2 linked regions of the Streptomyces venezuelae genome follow. The protein of the gene in region 1 interacts with the protein of each later gene in a pairwise test. Links are inferred from orthologs where the notes say so. Each region holds a gene or a part of one and is shown in the gene's direction. Other genes may lie near its edges. The genes, in order: ligA and leuS.

Region 1 (8,535 bases):
ATCTGCTCACCGAGCGTGACGACGAGGCGATCGGTGAGGCGGTCGAGGGCGGTACGCGGCTCTTCGCCGGTGTCGTGCCGGGCGTGGACGGCCGATTGTCAGACCCTGCCGGTAGCGTCATGGGTGTCAGGACGCTGTGGCGCAGGCTGGGGCTGAATCCGGGAACCCTCGCGGAGACGGTCGTGGTCACTCCGTCGTGCGGGCTCGCGGGCGCATCACCCGCGTATGCGCGTGCGGCGCTCGCCCACTGCGTCAGGGCGGCGAGATCGCTCGCGGACAACCCTGAGTAATTGGGTATGACGTAAACGGGAGGACGAAACGGTGGCTGTCGAACAGCAAGGCTCTGTGCCCGCCGAGGCACGGGATCAGCATGCCCAGCTGGCCGAGCAGATCGAGGAGCACCGCTTCCGGTATTACGTGAAGGACCAACCGGTCGTCAGCGATGCCGAGTTCGACAAGCTCCTGCGCTCCCTCGAAGCACTGGAGGACGAGCACCCCGAGCTGCGGACCCCCGACTCGCCGACCCAGAAGGTCTCGGGTTCGTACGAGACGGAGTTCACCGCCGTCGAGCACCGCGAACGCATGCTGTCCCTGGACAACGCGTTCGACGACGCGGAGCTCGCCGCCTGGGCCGACCGCGTCGCCAAGGAGGCGGGCACCCCGGACTTCCACCTCCTGTGCGAGCTGAAGGTCGACGGCCTCGCCGTCAACCTCACGTACGAGGACGGGAAGCTGACCCGCGCCGCGACCAGGGGCGACGGCCGCACCGGCGAGGACATCACGCCGAACGTCCGCACGATCGCGGACATCCCGCAGCGCCTCGCGGGCGACCGCGTCCCCGCCCTCGTGGAGATCCGCGGCGAGGTCTTCTTCCCCATGGAGAAGTTCGAGGAGCTCAACGCCCGCCTCGTCGAGGCGGGCGACAAGCCCTTCGCCAACCCGCGCAACGCGGCGGCGGGTTCACTGCGCCAGAAGGACCCGCGCGTCACCGCGACACGGCCGCTCCACATGGTGGTGCACGGCATCGGCGCCCGCGAGGGCCTCGACATCGACTGCCTCAGCCACGCCTACGAGCTGCTGCACGAGTGGGGCCTGCCCACCGCCAAGCACAACAAGGTCGTCGAGGGCCTCGAAGGCGTCCGGGACTTCATCGCGTACTTCGGGGAGAACCGCCACTCCGTGGAGCACGAGATCGACGGAGTCGTCGTCAAGCTCGACGAGATCCCGCTCCAGGGCCGCCTCGGCTCCACCTCGCGCGCCCCGCGCTGGGCCATCGCCTGGAAGTACGCGCCCGAGGAGGTCAACACCAAACTCATCAACATCCGCGTCGGCGTCGGCCGCACCGGCCGCGTCACGCCGTACGCGCAGGTGGAACCCGTCACCGTCGCGGGATCCGAGGTCGAGTTCGCCACCCTGCACAACCAGGACGTGGTGAAGAAGAAGGGCGTCTTCATCGGGGACACCGTCGTCATCCGCAAGGCCGGAGACGTCATCCCGGAGATCCTCGGACCCGTCGTCGACCTGCGGGACGGCACCGAACGGGAGTTCGTCATGCCCGCCGAGTGCCCCGAGTGCGGCACGGCGCTGCGTCCCATGAAGGAGGGCGACATCGACCTCCGCTGCCCCAACGCCCAGTCGTGCCCCGCCCAGTTGCGTGAACGTCTCTTCTACCTCGCGGGCCGCAAGTCCCTGGACATCGAGAACTTCGGGTACGTCGCCGCGGCCGCCCTCACCAGGCCCCTCGAGCCCGCCCAGCCGCCGATCCTCGACGAGGGCGACATCTTCGACCTGAAGGTCGAGGAGCTCCTGCCCATCAAGTCGTACGTACTGGACCAGGACTCCGGCCTGCCCAAGCGCGACCCCAAGACCGGCGAGGAGAAGGTCGTCACCTTCTTCGCCAACCAGAAGGGCGAGGCGAAGAAGAACACCCTGGCCATGCTGGAGAACATCGCGGCGGCCAAGGAACGCCCGCTCGCCCGCGTCCTCACGGGCCTCTCGATCCGGCACGTCGGCCCGGTGGCCGCCGAGGCGCTGGCCCGCGAGTTCCGGTCCATCGACCGCATCGATCAGGCCACCGAGGAGGAACTCGCCACGACGGAGGGCGTCGGCCCGACCATCGCGGCCTCCCTCAAACAGTGGTTCGCCGAGGACTGGCACCGGGAGATCCTGCGCAAGTGGCGGGAGGCCGGCGTGCGCATGGAGGAGGAGGCGAGCGGCGAGGACGAGGGCCCGCGGCCGCTCGCGGGCCTCACGGTCGTCGTCACCGGAACACTCGAACACCACACCCGGGATGGCGCGAAAGAGGCGCTGCAGAGTCGCGGAGCCAAGGTGACCGGTTCCGTTTCCAAGAAGACATCGTTCGTGGTCGTCGGCGACAACCCCGGGTCGAAGTACGACAAGGCCATGCAGGTGAAGGTTCCGGTTCTCAACGAGGAAGGGTTCGCCGTCCTGCTCGAACAAGGACCGGACGCGGCGCGGGAAGTCGCGCTTCCGACCGAGGAGTAGCGGTTGAAGGCCACCCGTTCGGCGCATACCAGAGGCATACGGGTGGCCGGGTCGCATTCGGGCAACCGTAGTCGACCGCTGCCCGTGGAAGCCTTCTGCGGCCTACTGTTGAGGTGTGCGCCTGCCGTGCCCCGCTGCGAACGGGGTATCACCTGCTCATCAAGAGCTTGGAAGGGGGCATCCCCTGCTCGGCGCGAGTGCGGGAGAACCGCATCTCCCCGCTCGAGCGGAATGCGGGGACGGATTCACGGGCGCGGCCGCATCAGGGCCGAGTCCGCATGGCGTGGGCACCGCCGGCTGTGAGAGGGACGGGAATGGAACCGACCGAGAGCGCCGCCCCCGACTCACGGCTGCGCGCGCGCCTGTGGCGCGCGCCGGGAGCCTGGCTGCGCGGCCGCCGGGCCGTGACGGACACCGACCCGGGCGGCATGCCGCAGCCCGCCCCCGGCTCCGGACCCTGCACCCTGAGCACTGCCGTCGAACCACGCGAACGGGCCTGGACGGCCGCACCCCAGCACGGCACCGACACCCCGGCGACTCTCGCGGGTCCCGGCGCACCGGCCGCGCAGGACGCCCGCGACCCCTGGCCGCTGCTGCCCCTCCTGACCGTCGCCGCGGCCGCCGTGCTGCTCGGCACCGGCTTCTTCCAGGCCTTCACGGGACGCCACGCCCTGTTCCCCACCGGCGCCGCGGGCTGGTCCCTCGCCATCCTCACCGGGCTCATCGTCGGGCACCTCGTCGCCCTCGGCCGCGACCGCTGGTGGGGCGGCACGGGCTCCGGCGGCGCCCTCACCGTCGCCGTCCTGCTCCTCTACGGCTGGGTGCCCGCCGGCATGGTCAGCCTCACCGTCGTCGTCCTCGTCGGCGTCGCGCGCAGGCACCGCTGGCGCCAGGGCCTGCTGCACGGCGCGGTCGACATCCTCGGCATCGGCGCGGGCGCGCTCACCCTGGCCGCGTTCGGCACGGCGCCCAGCGCCGAAACGCCCTGGCTCCCCGAGACCTGGGACCTCTACACCGCGCCCCAAGTGGCCCTGGTCGCCGTCGCCTACCTCGTCGTCACCCGCGTCCTGCTCTGGTACGTCCACGCGCCGCGCACCGAAGCCCTGCCCACCGTCACCCGCACCGCGCTCGTCCGGCAGGGCCTCCTCGGCATCGCGCTGCTCGGCATCGCCCCGCTGATCTGCGTCGTCGCGATCTCCCTGCCGATCCTGCTGCCCCTCTTCGCGATCCCGCTCGTCGCCCTCGACTCCACCCTCTGGATCGCCCGCGCACGCGCCGAGGAGCAGCTCCGCGACCCCCTCACCGGGCTGCCCAACCGGCAGTGGCTCCTCGAACGGACCTGGACCGCCCTCGACGACGCCGAGCGGATCGGCGTGCGGGCCGCGTTAATGCTCATCGACATGGACCGCTTCCGGTCGGTCAACGACACCCTCGGCCACCTCGCGGGGGACCGGCTGCTCCTCCAGATCGCGGACCGGCTGCGTCTCGCGCTGCCCCGCGGCGCGGAGGCCGCGCGCCTCGGCGGTGACGAGTTCGCCGTCCTGCTGCCGGTCGCCGACTCCACCACGTCGGCCACGCGGGTGGCCCGCCAGCTCGTCGCCGCGCTCGGCTCCCCGCTCGACCTCGACGGCCTCACCCTCGTCCTGGAGGCCAGCGCGGGCCTCGCGGTCTTCCCCGACCACGCACTCGACGCCGAAGGCCTGCTCCGCCGTGCGGACGTCGCGATGTACCAGGCCAAACGGGACCGCACGGGCGTCGAGGTCTACGAATCCAAGCGCGACTCCAACACCCCGGACCGCCTCGGCCTCCTCGGCGACCTGCGCCGGGCCCTCGACGCGGGCGACGTGGAGCTGCACTACCAGCCGAAGGTCCAGTTCGACGGACAGGTGGCCGGCCTCGAGGCGCTGGTGCGCTGGGTGCACCCCGAACGGGGGAAGGTGCCGCCCGACGAGTTCATCGCCATCGCCGAGTCGTCCGGCCTCATGCCGCACCTCACGGAGTACGTCCTGGAGACCGCGCTCGGCCAGGTCGCCAAGTGGCAGGCGCAGGGCCTGAAGGTCCCCGTCGCCGTGAACGTCTCCCCGCGCGACGTCCACACGCCGGGCTTCGCCGGGGCGGTCGCCGCCCGCCTCGCCCGCCACGGGGTCCCCGCGGGAGCCCTGCAACTGGAGATAACCGAGCACGTCCTCCTGGAGGACCCACAACGCGCCGCGGACACGTTGGCCGGGCTGACCGGCCACGGCGTCAAGATGTCCCTCGACGACTTCGGCACGGGGTACTCCTCCCTGGTCCACCTGCGCCGCCTCCCGGTCAGCGAGCTGAAGATCGACCGCTCCTTCGTGGCCCGCCTCGCCGTCGACAACGAGGACGCGGAGATCGTCCGCTGCACCGTCGACCTCGCCCACTCCCTCGGCCTGCTCGTCGTCGCCGAGGGCGTCGAGGACGACGAGACGTGGGAGCGGCTGCGGGACCTCGGATGCGACGCGGTCCAGGGCTGGCTCGTCGCCGCCGCGATGCCGGCCGAGGAGACGACGGCGTGGCTCCGCGCCCGCGGCTCCCGCGGGTGGCGCCGCCCTGCAGACGTAGCGGCGGAAGCGGCGAACGCCTCCGCGGACCAGTCCCCGGGCCACGTGGTCCAGTAACCCTCACCGGCGCCCCGGAGCCCCGGGAAGAAACCGTTTCACGGGCACGGGCCGGGGACCCATAGGATTGGGGCACAACCCGCACACTCACCCCTGAGGATCGCCGCATGCCTGGCATCACGCGCGAGGAGGTCGCCCACCTCGCCCGCCTTGCACGTCTGGAGCTGAAGGCCGAGGAGCTCGACCACTTCGCCGGACAGCTCGACGACATCATCGGCGCGGTCGCCCGCGTCTCGGAGGTCGCCGACCAAGACGTACCGCCGACCTCGCACCCGCTGCCGCTGACGAACGTCATGCGCGCGGACGAGGTCCGTCCGTCGCTCACCCCCGAGCAGGCGCTCTCGGGCGCCCCCGCCCAGGAGCAGCAGCGTTTCAAGGTGCCGCAGATCCTGGGGGAGGACTGAAAGTCATGACGGACATCATCAAGCTCACCGCAGCAGACATCGCGTCGAGGATCGCCTCCGGCGAGCTCACCGCGGTCGAGGTCACCGAGGCCCACCTGGCCCGCATCGACGCCGTCGACGAGAAGGTCCACGCCTTCCTGCACGTCGACCGCGAGGGCGCCCTCGCGCAGGCCCGCGCCGTCGACGAGAAGCGCGCCCGGGGCGAGAAGCTCGGCCCGCTGGCGGGCGTCCCCGTCGCACTCAAGGACATCTTCACCACCGAGGGCGTGCCGACCACCGTCGGCTCGAAGATCCTCGAGGGCTGGATCCCGCCGTACGACGCGACCGTCACCAAGCGCCTGAAGGCCGCCGACGTCGTCATCCTCGGCAAGACCAACATGGACGAGTTCGCCATGGGGTCCTCGACGGAGAACAGCGCGTACGGCCCCACCGGCAACCCCTGGGACCTCACCCGCATCCCCGGCGGCTCCGGCGGCGGCTCCTCCGCCGCCCTCGCCTCGTACGAGAGCCCCCTGGCCCTCGGCACGGACACCGGCGGCTCGATCCGCCAGCCCGCGGCCGTCACCGGCACGGTCGGCGTCAAGCCGACCTACGGCGGCGTGTCCCGCTACGGCATGGTCGCGTTCAGCTCCAGCCTCGACCAGGGCGGCCCCTGTGCCCGCACGGTCCTCGACGCCGCGCTGCTGCACGAGGTCATCGCGGGGCACGACGAGCTCGACTCGACGTCCATCGACGCCCCGGTCCCGCCGGTCGTCGAGGCCGCCCGCAACGGCTCCGTCCAGGGCATGCGCGTCGGCGTCGTCAAGCAGTTCCGCGGCGAGGGCTACCAGGCCGGTGTCGTCCAGCGCTTCGACGAGTCGGTGGAGCTCCTCAAGGAGCTCGGCGCCGAGATCGTCGAGCTGGACTGCCCGACGTTCGACCTGGCGCTCTCCGCGTACTACCTGATCGCGCCCTCCGAGTGCTCCTCGAACCTCGCCCGCTTCGACGCCATGCGCTACGGCCTGCGCGTCGGCGACGACGGCACGAAGTCCGCCGAGGACGTCACCGCGCTGACCCGCGAGGCCGGCTTCGGCGACGAGGTCAAGCGCCGCATCATCCTCGGAACGTACGCGCTCAGCTCCGGCTACTACGACGCGTACTACGGCAGCGCCCAGAAGGTCCGCACGCTCATCACCCGCGAGTTCGAAGCGGCGTTCGAGCAGGTCGACGTGATCGTCTCCCCGACGACGCCGACCACCGCGTTCCCGATCGGCGAGCGCGCCGACGACCCGATGGCGATGTACCTCGCCGACCTGTGCACCATCCCGACCAACCTGGCGGGCAACGCCGCCATGTCGCTGCCCTGCGGCCTCGCGCCGGAGGACGGCCTGCCCGTCGGGCTGCAGATCATCGCCCCCGCCATGAAGGACGACCGGCTGTACAAGGTCGGCGCTGCCGTCGAGGCCGCCTTCGTGGAAAAGTGGGGTCACCCGCTGCTTGAGGAGGCACCGTCGCTGTGAGTGCACTGAACAAGGCCAAGGGCTTCAAGAAGTCCAAGACCGGCACGTACCTGTCGATCGGCACCACCGCGTTCGGCGCGGTCAGCGTGCTCAAGCAGGCCAGGATGGCCCGCTCGGAGCACGACACGCTCCGTCTCGTGGATGCCGTCGTCTCCGCTGCCGCCATCGTCACCGGCGTCGCGCTGCTCGTACGCGAGCTCAAGCGCCTCGGCGACGACGACGTCCTGCTGGGCTGAGAGGGAAAGTTTCACCGTGACTGTCACTTCTGACCTGGTGTCGTACGAGGAAGCCCTCGCGACGTACGACCCCGTCATGGGCCTCGAGGTCCATGTCGAGCTCGGCACCAAGACCAAGATGTTCTGCGGCTGCTCGACCGCGCTCAAGCAGGACGCCAACAGCCAGACCTGCCCGACCTGTCTCGGCCTGCCCGGCGCCCTGCCGGTCGTCAACGAGATCGGCGTCGAGTCCGCGATCAAGATCGGCCTCGCGCTGAACTGCGAGATCGCCGAGTGGTGCCGCTTCGCCCGGAAGAACTACTTCTATCCGGACATGCCGAAGAACTTCCAGACCTCCCAGTACGACGAGCCGATCGCCTTCAACGGCTATCTGGACGTCCAGCTGGAGGACGGCGAGGTCTTCCGCGTCGAGATCGAGCGCGCCCACATGGAGGAGGACACCGGCAAGTCCACGCACGTGGGCGGCGCGACGGGCCGTATCCACGGCGCCTCGCACTCCCTCCTGGACTACAACCGCGCCGGCATCCCGCTCATCGAGATCGTCACCAAGCCGATCGAGGGCGCGGGCGAGCGTGCCCCCGAGGTCGCCAAGGCGTACGTCGCCGAGCTGCGCGAGCTCATCAAGGCGCTCGACGTCTCCGAGGCCCGGATGGACAAGGGCCAGATGCGCTGCGACGTGAACCTCTCGCTGCGCCCCAAGGGGCAGCAGGAGTTCGGCACACGCAGCGAGACGAAGAACGTCAACTCGCTGCGCTCCGTGGAACGCGCGGCGCGCTTCGAGATCCAGCGCCACGCCGCGGTGCTCAACTCCGGCGGCACCATCGTGCAGGAGACCCGTCACTTCCACGAGGACGACGGCTCCACCACCTCCGGGCGCATCAAGGACAACGCCGAGGACTACCGGTACTTCCCGGAGCCCGACCTCGTCCCCGTCGCCCCGGCCCGCGAGTGGGTCGAGAAGCTGCGGGCCGGCCTGCCCGAGATGCCGCGCGTCCGCCGCAACCGCCTCCGCGAGGAGTGGGGGATCAGCGAGCACGACATGCAGTCGATCCTCAACGCGGGTGCGGTCGAGCCGATCGTCGCCACCATCGAGGCGGGCGCCGACGCGGCGTCGGCCCGCAAGTGGTGGATGGGCGAGCTGGCCCGTAACGCCAACGAGTCGGGTGTCGCCCTGGAGGAGCTCCCGATCACTCCGGCGCATGTCGCCCGGGTGACCGCGCTCGTCTCCGCGGGCGACCTCAACGACAAG
Region 2 (9,038 bases), 3.2 Mb from region 1 along the record:
CGACGCGATCTTGGTGTTGCCCCGATAGTGGGCGGTACGCGGAGTAATCCTTGGCCAACGCCTAAAGGTGGCATCAGTGCGGCGGTCCGTCGCGGCGACGGCGCGGAAGCTCGTCGCGGGCCGCGGGAGCGCTGCGGTACCCTGACGCCATGCGTGCCGTACGCCTTCTGCTTAGCGGGCCGCGCTGATCAGTCCCGACCGCCGGTGAATCGCGGTCGGAATCGGCGCGGCGTCCCCTCCTGTGCGAGGGGCATTTTTGTTTGACCAGCACGGTCAATTCCGCAGGCAGAGACGATCGATGGAGCTTTGAGGATCATGAGCGAGACGAATTCTGCTGCCGCCTCCGAGGTGGCCGCGCCGCACCGCTATACGGCCGCTCTGGCCGCCGACATCGAGGCACGCTGGCAGGACTTCTGGGACGCCGACGGCACCTACGAGGCGCCGAACCCGAGCGGGGACATGGCCGCGCGGGACGAGGCCGAGGCCGCGCTGGTGGCCAAGCCGAAGAAGTTCATCATGGACATGTTCCCGTACCCCTCCGGAGCGGGCCTGCACGTCGGTCACCCCCTGGGATACATCGCCACGGACGTCTTCGCGCGCTTCCAGCGCATGACGGGACACAACGTCCTGCACACCCTGGGCTTCGACGCCTTCGGCCTGCCCGCCGAGCAGTACGCGGTCCAGACCGGCACCCACCCGCGGGTCTCCACCGAGGCCAACATCGAGAACATGAAGTCCCAGCTGCGCGCGCTGGGTCTGGGCCACGACAAGCGGCGCTCGTTCGCGACGATCGACCCCGAGTACTACAAGTGGACCCAGTGGATCTTCGTCCAGATCTTCAACTCCTGGTACGACACCGACGCCGCGAAGGCCCGCCCCATCGCCGATCTGGTCGCCCAGTTCGAGAGCGGTGAACGCGCCGTACCGGACTCCACGCGCGCGTGGAGCGAGCTGGACGCCGCCGAGCGCGCCGAGGTGCTCAGCCAGTACCGCCTGGCCTACGCCTCCGACGCGCCCGTCAACTGGTGCCCCGGCCTGGGCACCGTCCTGGCCAACGAGGAAGTCACCGCCGACGGCCGCTCCGAGCGCGGCAACTTCCCCGTCTTCAAGGCCAAGCTGCGCCAGTGGAACATGCGCATCACGGCGTACGCCGACCGCCTGCTGGACGATCTGGACGCGCTGGACTGGCCCGAGGCCATCAAGCTGCAGCAGCGCAACTGGATCGGCCGTTCCGAAGGCGCCCGCGTACGTTTCCCCGTGGGCATCGAGGGCGACGCGATCACCGTCTTCACCACCCGCCAGGACACCCTGTTCGGCGCGACCTACATGGTCCTGGCGCCCGAGCACGACCTGGTCGACAAGGTCATCCCGGACGCCTGGCCCGAGGGCACCCACGAGACGTGGACCGGCGGGCACGCCACCCCGGCCGAGGCCATCGCCAAGTACCGCGCGTTCGCCGCTGCCAAGTCCGACGTCGAGCGCCAGGCCGACGCCAAGGAGAAGACCGGCGTCTTCACCGGCGTCTACGCCACCAACCCGGTCAGCGGCGAGCAGGTCCCGGTCTTCATCGCCGACTACGTACTGATGGGCTACGGCACCGGCGCGATCATGGCCGTCCCGGCGCACGACAGCCGCGACTTCGCCTTCGCGCGCGCCTTCAACCTGCCGATGCGCTGCGTGGTGGAGCCGTCGGACGACCGCGGCACCGACCCGCGCGCGTGGGACGACGCCTTCTCCTCGTACGAGGCGAAGCTGATCAACTCCGCGAACCAGGAGATCTCCCTCGACGGCATGGACGTCGCGGGCGCCAAGGCCCGCATCACGGGCTGGCTGGCCACCCGCGGCATCGGCGAGGGCACCGTCAACTTCCGGCTGCGCGACTGGCTGTTCAGCCGCCAGCGCTACTGGGGCGAGCCGTTCCCGATCGTCTACGACGAGGACGGCGTCGCCCACGCGCTGCCCGAGTCGATGCTGCCCCTGGAACTGCCGGAGGTCGACGACTACTCCCCGCGCACCTTCGACCCGGACGACGCGAACACCTCCCCGGAGACGCCGCTGTCCCGCAACGAGGACTGGGTCAACGTCACCCTGGACCTGGGCGACGGCCCGCGCACCTACCGCCGCGAGACCAACACCATGCCCAACTGGGCGGGTTCGTGCTGGTACGAGCTGCGCTACCTGGACCCGCGCAACGACCAGCAGCTGGTCGACCCGGCCGTCGAGCAGTACTGGATGGGCCCGCGCGAAGGCCAGCCGACCGGCGGCGTCGACCTGTACGTGGGCGGCGCCGAGCACGCCGTGCTGCACCTGCTGTACGCGCGCTTCTGGTCGAAGATCCTGTTCGACCTGGGCCACATCTCGTCCGCCGAGCCGTTCCACAAGCTGTACAACCAGGGCATGATCCAGGCCTACGTCTACCGGGACAGCCGCGGCTTCCCGGTGCCGGCCACCGAGGTGGAGGAGCGCGACGGCACGTTCTTCTTCGAGGGCGAGCCGGTCAAGCGCGAGCTGGGCAAGATGGGCAAGTCCCTGAAGAACGCCGTCACGCCGGACGAGATCTGCGACGAGTACGGCGCGGACACCCTGCGCCTGTACGAGATGGCGATGGGCCCCCTGGACGTGTCGCGCCCCTGGGACACGCGCGCGGTCGTCGGCCAGTACCGGCTGCTGCAGCGGCTGTGGCGCCTGATCGTCGACGAGGCGACCGGTGAGGTCACCGTCGCCGACGTCGCCGAGGCGGACATCGACGAGTCCACCCTGCGGGCCCTGCACAAGGCCATCGACGGGGTGCGCCAGGACCTGGACGGGATGCGGTTCAACACCGCCATCGCCAAGATCACCGAGCTGAACAACCACCTGACGAAGGTGGGCGGCGCGGTGCCCAGGTCCGTCGCGGAGCGCCTGGTGCTGCTGATCGCGCCGCTGGCCCCGCACATCGCCGAGGAGCTGTGGCGCAAGCTGGGCCACACCGACTCGGTGGTCCACCAGGACTTCCCGGTCGCCGACCCGGCGTACGTCGTGGACGAGTCCGTGACCTGCGTCGTGCAGATCAAGGGCAAGGTCAAGGCGCGCCTGGAGGTCTCGCCTTCCATCTCCGACGCCGAGCTGGAGAAGGTGGCGCTGGCCGACGAGCGGGTCGTGGCGGCACTGGACGGCGCGGGCATCCGCAAGGTGATCGTGCGGGCGCCGAAGCTGGTGAACATCGTTCCTGCGTGACGGCTCGCGTGTGCCGGACGGTTCGCGTGTGCCGGACGGCTCGCGTGTGACTGTTCGCGCGTAGCGGTATAGGGGTCTTCCCTTACGGGCAGGTTGGGGGTTCCGCTGGAACCTCCGGCCTGCCTTCTCCGTTTACGGTGGAAGAGGTCGATGGAGCGGACCGAGCCGACCGGATGCGGAGAGGAGCGTCATGGAAGCCGTGGGCGCGATCGTGGCGCTGCTGTTCGTGCTGTTCCTGGTGGTGGGCATCTACGCGACGGTGAAGGTCGTCAAGGCGGCCAAGCGAGGCGTGGACCGCACCATCACGGAGGCCCGCCGGACCGTGGAGGACACCACACTGCGGGCGAAGAGCTTCGCGCAGACCGGCAGCGCCGGGGAACTGGCGCAGCTGCGACTCTCCTTGCGCACTTCCATGCGGGCCACGCAGGACGTCCTCCAGGCGGGGGCCCCCGACGACGCCTCGCTGAAGGAGACCCTGCAACTGTTCGAACGGCTCAGCGTCCACGGACACGAGCTGGACGACGAGCTGCGTCGCCTTGAGCGCGACCCGGACAAGGCGGCCCTGACCGAACGGCTTCCCGCGCTGCGGGAGCGCACGGAACAGATCACGAAGGCCGCCGACTCCCTGCGGTGGTCGGCGCGCGACCGGGCCCGGCGATTCGCCGACGACGACCTGGACTCGCTGAGCACACAGATCGACATGGAGGCGGGTGCCCTGCGGCACTGGACGACGGAGCCGGCGCCCGACCGGGCCGCGGCCCCGGCCGCCTGGCCCGACCCCGCGTCCGGCCCTTCGTTCGAGCCCTCGCCCGAGCCCTCGCCGGAAGAGCCCGGGGCGGCCCGTCGGGCGGCCCAGGAGCCGACGCGGCCCGCGATCACTCCGCCCGGCGCGCGGGTGACGTATCCGTGGGAGAAGAAGGCCAAGCCCGAGAGCACGACCTGATCCGCCCGGCGCCGGAGCACCGGGGCGGGGAGGGCCCGGACTGCCACCCGACGGCGCAGACAGGTAACCTCCAGCTCATGTCCCGCCATGTCGCGATCGTCACGGATTCAACGGCCTACCTGCCGCAGGAGACGATGGAGCGGCACAACATCACCGCGGTGCCGCTGACCGTGGTCCTGGGGGACCAGGCGCTGGAGGAGGGCACCGAGATCTCGGCCCGCTCCCTCGCCCTGGCCCTGCAGAAACGCAAGTCGGTGACCACGTCCCGGCCCAGCCCTCAAGTCTTCGCGGACACTTACCGCAGGATCGCCGAGACGGGCGCGACCGACATCGTCTCGCTCCACCTGTCCGCCGAGTTCTCCGGCACGTACGACGCCGCGGTCCTCGCCGCGAAGGAGTCGCCGGTGCCGGTGCGGGTGGTGGACACCGGCATGGTGGCGATGGCGCTCGGCTTCTGCGCCCTCGCGGCGGCCCAGGCCGCGGAGGCCGGCGACTCGGCGGAGGAGGCGGTGGCCGCCGCCGAGAAGCGGGCGGCGGGAACGTCCGCGTTCTTCTACGTCGACACGCTGGACTATCTCCGCAGGGGCGGCCGCATTGGCGCGGCTCAGGCGCTCTTCGGCTCCGCGCTCGCCGTCAAGCCGCTGCTGAAGCTGGACGGCGGCCGCATCGACATGCTGGAGAAGGTACGGACGGCGTCGAAGGCGATCGCCCGTCTCGAGGAGATCGTGGTCGAGCGCGCCGGTTCCGGCCGGGTCGACGTCGCGGTGCACCACCTGGCGGCCCCGGACCGGGCGTCGACGCTTGCCGAGCGGCTCAGGGAGCAGGTGCCGGACCTCGGTGAACTGCACGTGAGCGAGGTCGGAGCGGTGATCGGGGCGCACACGGGGCCGGGACTGCTGGGGGCTGTGGTCTCGCCTCGTTGAGGTGGGGCCCGCTGTCGTGTCAGACCCCTGTCACGTCAGACCCCTGTCGCGTCAGACCGCTGTCGTGTCAGTCCCACGTATGGGTGGCGGAGTTATCCACAACTGCCGGGTAGTCCACGGAATTTGAGCAAGATCAACACGTGGTGCGGGCGGTCCGTAGCGTCGTCGGCATGACGACTCGATCAGTTTCCCGGACAGTTTCCGCGACGAGCGGGCCTGGGCGTGGCCCGGGGTCCGACGGGCGTGCGGCGGACGGGCGCGCGGCGGGCGGGCGTGCACTTGATGGCCGCGCCGGTACGCGGCACGCTCGCGGGCGGGCCCGGCGCCGACGTGCGTCGGGCGATGCGGTCAGGCGGCGGGCGGAGAGCCTGTTCGCGGAACCACAGCCACCGCCTTGGCCTGCGGTGCCTCTGCCCTCGCCCTCCCCGCAGCACCCGCCCTCGCCCTCACCCTCGCCGAGGCTGGAGGTGGCGGGTCCGGATGCGGCGCTGGTGGGCGGGAGCTGGGGCACGAAGGAAGAGGCGCCGGTAGAAGTAGCGGCCTCGTGTGAAGTAGTGGCCTCGTGTGAGGGGGAGGGCGCGCAGGCGGGGACCTCGCGGAAGGAGCGGCTGGGGCTTGCCGTGCGGGAGCGGCTGCCGATGTGGGTGCAGGCGAGGTGCGGGCTCGAACGACGAGCCGTGGTGGCGCTCGTCCTGGTCCTCGGGGTCGCCGCGGTCTTCGCCGCCCAGCATTTCTGGACGGGACGGGCCCAGCCGGTACGGCCACCGGACGTGGTCCGTGAGGCGGGGGCTGACGCCGAGCGGGGCGCGCAGCCCGCTCCGTCGCCGGGACCTGCGGTGCAGGCGGGGAGGACGTCGGCGGGTGCGGGGGCGGCTGCGGGAGACGCCGGTGCCGCGGGCGTGATCGTGGTGGACGTCAGCGGGAAGGTCCGCAAGCCGGGCGTTCATCGGCTGCCCGCCGGATCCCGGGTGGCGGACGCGCTGCGGGCCGCCGGCGGGGTCAGTCCGGGCACGAAGACGGGCGACCTCAATCGGGCGCGGTTCCTGGTGGACGGTGAGCAGGTGGTGGTGGGCGGGACGAGTGGCGTGGGGGCCGGGTCGGCTGGACCGGGTTCCGGCGGGTCGGGGACGACCGGACCAGGTGCGGCCGGTCCGGGTGCGGCCGGATCGGGTGCCGCCGGGACAGGAGCCGCCGGTCCCATCGGCCTGAACACGGCGACCGCGGAGCAGCTCGACGAACTCCCCGGAGTAGGCCCCGTATTGGCGCAGCACATCCTCGACTACCGCGCTCAGCACGGCGGTTTCCGCTCGGTCGAGGAGCTCCGCGAGGTCAACGGCATCGGTGACCGGCGCTTCGCCGATCTCCAGGGTCTCGTACGGCCATGACGCGCCCGGCGGTTCACCTCGCGTCGGGCCACCGCCTCGGCGCCTCGCATCCCCGGCAGGAGGGCCCGGCGGACCTGCGGCTCGTGCCGCCCGCGCTGGCGGCGTGGGGTTCTGCGGCCCTGATGCTGGACGCCCCACCGCGCTGGGCGATCACCACGGTGGCGGTCGGCGTACTGGCGGCCGGAGTCCTGTTGGTGACATGGACGGCTCGGGGTGCCGGAGGTGGCGGACCCGCTCGGACAGGGCCCGGCGGACCGAGACGGTGGGGCCGCTTCACAGCCGCCGCGGCTCTGCTGTGCGCCGCTGGGGCGGCGGCCTCGGCGGCGCTGCACGGGGCGGACCTGAGGCGCGGGCCGGTACCGGCGTTGGCAGGCGAATACGCTCACGTGGAAGCGGAGTTGAGGGTCACGTCCGATCCTCGGCGCACCCGTCCCCGCGTGGCCGGCGCACACGCCATGCCGCCGGCCGTGCTTCTGGACGCGGAAGTCCTTCAAGTCCTACAGGCGGACGGCACATCGACCGGGACCCGCACCCCGGTCTTGGTGGTGGTGCGAAGGGAGGCCGACGGGCCTGCCTCCGCCGCGCCCGCCGCCTCCGACCAGGATGTGGCCCACCTCACTACCCCCACTCCCTCCTGGACCGCCCTTCTGCCGTCGACGCGCGTACGGGTGAAGGGGCGGTTGGCGCCGCCGATGTCGGACGGGGGCCGGGCCGCCGCTGTGCTGCGGGTGGACGGGGAGCGGGCGCCCCGGATCGTGGGGGCGCCTTCCGGGGCGCAGCAGGTGGCCGGAAAGCTGAGGGGCGGATTGCGGGAGGCAACGGACGGCCTGCCGGCCGATGCCCGTGCGTTGCTCCCCGGGCTCGTCGTCGGGGACACCTCACGGGTGCCGGCCGAGCTGGACCAGGCGTTCCGGGCGACCGATCTCACGCATCTGCTCGCTGTGAGCGGGGCGAACCTGACGATCGTCCTCGTCCTGCTCATCGGGCCGCCGGGTCTCGCCCAGCGGGCCGAGCGGCGCGGTCTCGCGCCGAGGCTGGGCATCCCGTTGCGCACGACCGCGGCGCTCGGCGGGGTGCTGACCATCGGGTTCGTCATTGTCTGCCGACCGGACCCGAGCGTGTTGCGGGCCGCGGCCTGCGGGCTGATCGCGTTGCTCGCCATCGTCACGGGACGGCGCCGGTCGCTCGTTCCGGCGCTGGCGACGGCGGTGCTGGTGCTGGTCCTGTACGACCCGTGGCTGGCCCGGAGCCCCGGATTCCTGCTCTCTGTCCTGGCCACCGGTGCCCTGCTCACCCTCGCGCCGCGCTGGGGCGCGGCGTTGCGCGGCAGAGGGGTGCCGGCGAGGTTGGCCGACGCGCTGGCCGCCGCGGCCGCGGCTCAGGCGGTCTGCGCACCCGTCGTCGCCGTCCTCGCGGCGCGGGTGAGTCTGGTCGCGGTGCCGTGCAATCTCCTCGCCGAGTTCGCCGTCGCGCCTGCCACGGTGCTCGGGTTCGCGGCGCTGGCGGTGGCGCCGGTCGCGATGCCCGTTGCGAAGGCGCTCGCGTGGGGCGCGAGTTGGCCGACGGAGTGGATCGCGGGTATCGCTCGCACGGGGGCGGCGCTGCCGGGGAACGGTGTCGACTGGCCGGGCGGCTGGCGCGGGGGGCTCGTGCTCGCGGTGGTCACCGTGGTCCTCGTCCTGCTGGGGCGCCGGATCGTGCGGCATCCCTGGGTGGTCGCGGCCTGTGCCGCCCTGTTCTTCCTGGTGGTCGTCCAGCCCCCGCCCGTCACGCGGGTGATCACGGGGTGGCCGCCGCCGGGGTGGCGGCTTGTGATGTGCGACGTCGGGCAGGGGGACGCGACGGTGCTCGCGGCGGGGGACGGCGCGGGGGTGGTGGTCGACGCGGGGCCCGACCCGCTGTCGGCGGACCGGTGCCTGCGCTCGCTCGGGATCACACGGGTGCCGCTCGTCCTGCTCACGCACTTCCACGCGGACCATGTGGCGGGGCTGCCCGGGGTGCTGCGGGGACGCGAGGTGGGGGAGATCCAGACGACGGGGTTCCGGGAGCCGCCGGAGCAGGCCGACTTCGTGCGGAGGCAGGCGGCAGTCGCGCGGGTTCCGGTGGTGTCGGCCGTGGCGGGGGAGCGGCGCAGGGCCGGGCCTCTGGACTGGCAGGTGCTGTGGCCTCCGGCGGGGCCGGTGCCGAGACCCGAGGGGCCGAACGACGCGAGCGTGACGCTGCTCGTGCGGACGGGTGGGCTGACGATGCTGCTTCTCGGCGACTTGGAACCGCCCGCGCAGAGGGCGTTGTTGCGGAGCCCGGCCGCGGCGTCGCTCGGCTCCGTGGACGTGCTGAAAGTCGCTCACCACGGCTCGGCCCACCAGGACCCGGGCCTGCTGCGCAGGGCGGCGCCGAGGCTGGCACTGATCTCGTGCGGTGCGGACAACTCGTACGGCCATCCGTCGCCCCTCACCCTGGCGGCGCTGCGGGCCGGGGGAGCGCAGGTGCTGCGCACGGACACGGATGGGGCGGTCGCGGTGATGGGGGAGGGGACGGAGCCCCGGGCGGGGACGGGGTCCCGGGCGGGGG

What was found.
Region 2: the proteins of ligA (region 1) and leuS interact in binary tests that used the Escherichia coli proteins (3 or more experiments, as listed by UniProt). The link is inferred for Streptomyces venezuelae from one-to-one orthologs.

The regions. Positions count from the first base shown.
Region 1 is NZ_CP029193.1:5,838,442-5,846,976, forward strand. What follows is about bases 1-2,913. They hold ligA (NAD-dependent DNA ligase LigA), read left to right. Parts: upstream 1-321; coding sequence 322-2,505; downstream 2,506-2,913. Other genes in these bases: DEJ47_RS27125 (methionine synthase), read left to right, coding at 1-290. Also shown: DEJ47_RS27135 (putative bifunctional diguanylate cyclase/phosphodiesterase), read left to right, coding at 2,934-5,147; Asp-tRNA(Asn)/Glu-tRNA(Gln) amidotransferase subunit GatC, read left to right, coding at 5,255-5,551; Asp-tRNA(Asn)/Glu-tRNA(Gln) amidotransferase subunit GatA, read left to right, coding at 5,557-7,050; DEJ47_RS27150 (hypothetical protein), read left to right, coding at 7,047-7,286; Asp-tRNA(Asn)/Glu-tRNA(Gln) amidotransferase subunit GatB, read left to right, coding at 7,303-8,535. UniProt on the Escherichia coli protein: DNA ligase that catalyzes the formation of phosphodiester linkages between 5'-phosphoryl and 3'-hydroxyl groups in double-stranded DNA using NAD as a coenzyme and as the energy source for the reaction.
Region 2 is NZ_CP029193.1:2,605,272-2,614,309, reverse strand. The notes cover bases 1-3,416. They hold leuS (leucine--tRNA ligase), read left to right. Parts: upstream 1-315; coding sequence 316-3,216; downstream 3,217-3,416. Other genes in these bases: DEJ47_RS12040 (hypothetical protein), read left to right, coding at 3,407-3,416. Also shown: more of DEJ47_RS12040, read left to right, coding at 3,417-4,159; DEJ47_RS12035 (DegV family protein), read left to right, coding at 4,237-5,082; DEJ47_RS12030 (ComEA family DNA-binding protein), read left to right, coding at 5,253-6,467; DEJ47_RS12025 (ComEC/Rec2 family competence protein), read left to right, coding at 6,464-9,038.